DNA from 2 places in the Burkholderia sp. FERM BP-3421 genome. Region 2 is predicted to be linked to the other one. Evidence: riboswitches for the same ligand, from Rfam matches in the RefSeq annotation. Region 2 holds a riboswitch; the other holds the start of a gene.
The links. A riboswitch is a leader RNA that binds a small molecule or an ion and turns the genes downstream of it on or off. The one in region 2 is predicted to bind cobalamin.
Positions count from the first base shown of each region.

Region 1: it holds a riboswitch for cobalamin, as region 2 does, so the genes downstream of both, Bsp3421_RS25610 (TonB-dependent receptor domain-containing protein) here and cobG (precorrin-3B synthase) in region 2, are expected to answer to the same signal.

Region 1 covers NZ_CP117782.1:2,144,590-2,146,979, forward strand. Annotated here, with positions in the region: gene Bsp3421_RS25610 (TonB-dependent receptor domain-containing protein) at 1-1,450, opposite strand, end outside; cobalamin riboswitch at 1,525-1,765, opposite strand; gene Bsp3421_RS25615 (ATPase) at 1,953-2,303, shown strand; gene Bsp3421_RS25620 (cell division protein ZapA) at 2,300-2,390, shown strand, end outside.
Region 2 covers NZ_CP117782.1:1,219,348-1,221,737, reverse strand. Annotated here, with positions in the region: gene Bsp3421_RS21480 (precorrin-8X methylmutase) at 1-8, opposite strand, end outside; gene cobG (precorrin-3B synthase) at 1-1,395, opposite strand; cobalamin riboswitch at 1,494-1,686, opposite strand.

The sequences.
Region 1 (2,390 bases), 930 kb from region 2:
CCGGCTGGTAGTCGATCAGGTCCGTGTAGCGCGTCTGGAACACCGTCACGCGCGCCACGCCGAGCGCGTCCGACGCGTACTGCACGGCGGCCTCGACCGAGTGGCTGCGCTCGGGGCGGATCGCCGGATTGCCTGCGTTCGGGTAGTACAGATCGTTGAAGCTCGGTGCGCGGAATGCATCGGAATAGCTGGCCGTGACCTTCCAGTGCTCGGTCACGTCGAGCCCATAGCCGAGATAGTAGCTGTTGGCGCCGCCGAAATCGGAGTACTGGTCGCGCCGCACGTTGGCCTGGAACTGGCTGTTCCCGAAGCGGCCCGTGTAGCCGAGCCAGCCCGAATTCACATGACGCTGCGGCGCGGCGAACACGTCGGAGTCGAACGCCTGGTCGAGCCGCTCATAGCCCGCCTGGATGCGCTGATCCTTCAGCGGCGCGAAATCGTTTTGCCAGGTGTACTGGCGGTTGTCGGTGTTGAAGTGATCGGTATAGGCGCCGTTCAGCCAGGACTGGCTTCGATCGTTGCCGCTCGCGACGCGCAGATGCGTGGTCCACCAGTCGGTCAGCTTGCCGTCCGCGAACGCGGCGATCTGCTGCACCTTGGTATACAGGCTGTTGAGATCGGTCGGCTGCCCGTAGGCATTGTCGAAGCTGGTGTCGCCGTTGCTCTGGAAGTAGCTGACACCCGCGCTCCAGCGCGCGTTGAAGCGATGCTTGAGCGACGCGGCCACGCTTTCGTCGAGATAGCCGTTCGCATTCGGATTCGCCTGCGGCTGCCGGACCGGATCGATGGCCGAGAAGCCGTCGGTCTTGTCGCGCGACAGCGACACGCTGAAGGTCGTGTCGCCCGCCGCGTCGAGCCGGCCCGACACGCCCGCGGTCTGGCTCTGCGTGTGATAGCTGCCATAGCCGACCGAGAAGTTGAAGCGCGGCGGATGATCGCCGCCGTCCTTCGTGAACACCTGCACGACGCCGCCGATCGCGCCCGAGCCGTACAGCGACGACACGTTGCCGTTGACGATCTCGACCCGCTCGATCTGGTCGAGCGGCAGCTGCGCGATCTGCGCCTGGCCGAGGCTCGCCGAATCGACCCGCACGCCGTCGATCAACACCAGCGACTGAGTCGACTGCGCGCCGCGCAGGAACAGGCTCGCGGTCGCGCCGGGCCCGCCGTTGCGCACGATCTGCGCGCCGGGCGCGAGCGCGAGCAGGCCGGGCAGATCGGTCGCATTGCTGTTCTCGATGTCCGCGCGGGTAAACAGAGTGGTTTGCGGCAGCGCGTCCGCGAGCGCTTGCGGGGCACGCTGCGCGGTCACGACGATCGGCTCGAGCTGGGTCGGCGCGGCGGCGGACGAAGGCGGCGGGGAAGAAGCAGGCGGCGTGCTCTGCGCGACGGCGGCGCACGGCAGCCCGGAACACGCGACGAGCGCGGCGCGGGCGATCTGGGTTCGCATCGATGAATCCTGTTGAACGGTGCGGCCCCCGCCTCCCCGCAGGTTCCGCCTCACGAGGACGGCGCGCATCGCGCGTCCGCCCTCCCGCCCTGGCCGGTATCCGGGCTGGCGGCGTCACCGCCCCGCCTTCCCGCGCGCATCGCGCAGTGGCCGCGCGGCAAACGCCGCGCTTGTGGGGACAGCTGGCATCGCACGCGATGCGCCGCTTACCGTTGCGGGGGCAGCGCAGGTTGGCCGGTCCTGGCGGACCGTGCGCCCTGCTTCCCGTTTAACCGCGTGCGCGTGCACGCGAGCACCAAAGCGGCGCCAGTGTAGGAGCGCGGGTGCCGGCCGTCAAGAAAGCCTCCCGCGCGCCGCGCGCGCCCCCCAGCTCGCGGGATTTGACCCAGATTTGTCGCAAAATTCGCATCAACACGCATGAACGTTACGTCTCGATACGATCCGGATCTCGGGTTGGACGATAATCCGCGCTAAAATGCTGGGTCTTTAGAGGACGCAGCAGATGCTCAACGAACTCGAAACTCTATCTCAAAATATTGGCCGTTTGATCGCGCTGAACAAGCGTCATCACACGGAGCGGCTCGCGCTCGAAGAGCAGCTCGCGCAATTGCGCACGGAAGCGGAAGCGACCCGCACGGAACTCTCGCAACTGCGCGAGGAACGCGACGCCCTTGCGGCGGAGCGCGACGCGCTGTCGGCGAAGATCGACGATGCCCAGGTGAAGCTCAATGCGATTCTCGAGAAGCTGCCGCGCGCGAAGAACGCGCCGGACGCGGAAAACCAGCTCGACCTGCTCGACCCGCGCGATGATGCGCGCGAGGGCGGCCCGGCCAGCCACGGAGAACATGCATGAGCACCAAGCAGATCGAAGTATCGATCCTCGGTCAGGCGTATCGGCTCGCCTGCTCCGCCGACACCGAAGCCGCGTTGCTCGAGGCGG
Region 2 (2,390 bases):
TCAAGCATCGGTGAAGTCCTGAAGCTGGCCGGCTCCGTCGAGATGGAGCGCGGCCTGATCGATCGTCAGATGGCGCGCGAGGACGCGGCCGAAGCCCGTCGTCCCGTCGCGCCGATACAGGTCATAGTGCCCGGGCGAGGCCGCGAGCAAGGTGTGCGCGGCGGGGTGCGGCAGCGCGCAGCTGCGCGCGCAACCGCTCAGGTGCACGTCGCGCGCGCGCGCGAGGCGCGCGGCGAGCTGCCGCGCATCCTGCTTGGTGTCCGCGAGCGCGCGCGCGCAGCCCGCCGACCCCGCGCAGGCGACGAGATGGGCGAGCGGCTGCGCGGGGTCGCACGCAAAGCCGAGCGCATGCAGCCGCGCGAGGACGCGCCCGGCCGCCGCGCGCGGCACGCCCGGCAGCAGCACGCCTTGCCACGGCGTGATGCGCAGCGTGCCGTCGCCGTCCTGGGCGGCGAGCCCGGCGAGCGCGCGCAGGCCGGCCGCGTCGAGCCGGCCGAGCGGCGCCTGCGCGCCGACATGGCAGGTGTCGGGCGTGTGTTCGGGGTGAATGCCGAAGCGCCGCGCGAGGTCCGGATCGGGCCGCCGCCAGGCGTGCAGCTCGGGGTCGCGGCGCCAGGTGTGCGGCGTATGCGCGGCGGCATGCGCGAGCAGGGCCTCGGCCGATTCGCGCGCCAGCAACGCGCGCATGCGCGTGACGTCGGGCGGCGCGAGCGCGACGAACGCGCACAACAGCGCGTGCGTGAAGGCGCAGGCGTGCTCGGGGCGGATCGCGGCGAGCGCGGGGCGCGCATCGGGCGCGCCCGCCCTGGGCGGGCAGCCGGCAAGGCCGACGGCGAGCCAGCGTTCGCCGCGCGCGTCAAGCAGCGCGGACAGCCACAGATCATGCGGATGATCGAGCGCCGCGAGCCGTTCGCCGCCGTCGAGCAGCAGCGAGAACTTGGGCGACAGCGCGGCCAGGCGCTGCTCGCTCTGCAGCATCGCGAGCAGCGGCCCGGCCAGCGCGGCGCTGTCGAGCAGCGCGTGCGGGTCGCGGCCGGCGGTCGGGCTCAGCAACAGGTTGCGCACGTCGTCGCGCGCGGCGACGCAGGCGTCGTCGGCATCGTCGGCGACGCGCGGGCCGAGCCCCGCGTCGCGCAGCGCGCGGGTCACGGCGGCCTCGCGGCCGGCGCGCACGCCGCGCAGCTGGAGATTCGCGCGGTTGGTCGCCTCGATCGCGCCGGAGCCGTCGCGCTCGGCGACCGCGGCGATCGCTCGCGCCTGGGCGGCGTCGAGCGCGCCGCCGGGCAGGCGGATCCGGCACAGCCCGCCGTCGCGCGCCGCGACGATGCGCACGAGCCCCGGGCACGCGGACGCGCGGGGCAGGGCGGAGGCGGCAGTGGAGTCGGCTGGAGTCAAAGAGGCACCGGGTCGGTGTGCGCGGCGGCCCGCGCCGTCCGCGCGCGCGGACGGCTGGCATGGCGGCGTCGGCACACCCCGTCCGACGCGGACCGTCACATACGAAAACCACGCCGGCAGGTCTCCTGGCTCGCAGGTCGGGGCCCGCGCGCGGCCTTCCCGGCAGGGCCAGTGGCATGCTGGCGCGCGGACTCGCTGCGCACAGTTGCGGGGGCAGCCGCAGCGATGCGCGAAGCGGCATCCTGCGTTCCCTGTTAGGCCCTGACGGGCACCGGCGAACGAACGCCGTAGCATACCCGATTCTGGTCGGGCCTTGCCGGGTAAGGGTTTGCAGGGAATCAAATAAATTCGGCGGGGACGTGAAGGCGGGGGGCATGCGGATGCCGCCGAGCATCGGGCGGGACGACGGATCTGCTTTCGGCGCGACGTTGCGGGGCCGACGGCCGCGGCGTGCCCGCGCGCCGCGTGAATACGGCTTGCGCATGCGGGCATGCGTATCGCGCCGCTGCCCGGAACGGACCTGGCGGAAGCGCCGGATTCATTCATCGGTTCCATTGCGACCGGCGTCGGCGTGCCGCACGGCCGCGCGAAGCGAAGCGCTGATTGCACACGTCGTCGTACCAGAAAACCGGCGCGATATGCGCCGGCATACGCCGGCAGTGGCCCGAGGCTGCTGCCCGGCACGGGCCTGGCGGAAGCGCCGGACTCAATTCACCGGCTCTCTTGCGACCGGCTGAGCACGTCGTCGAATCCGAAAGCGGACGCTATACGCGCCGGGCATACGCCGGCAGCGGCCCGACGGCGCTGCCCGGCACGGGCTGAGTGGAAGCGCCGGACTCATTCATCGGCTCCGTTGCGACCGGCGTCGGCGTGCCGCACGGCCGCGCGAAGCAACGCGCCGTTTGCAGGCGCCGTCGAATCCGAAAACCGTCGCGACACGCGCCGGCCACGCCGCGACAGCAACCCGGCCGAGGTCGCCGCAAGCGCATGCCCGC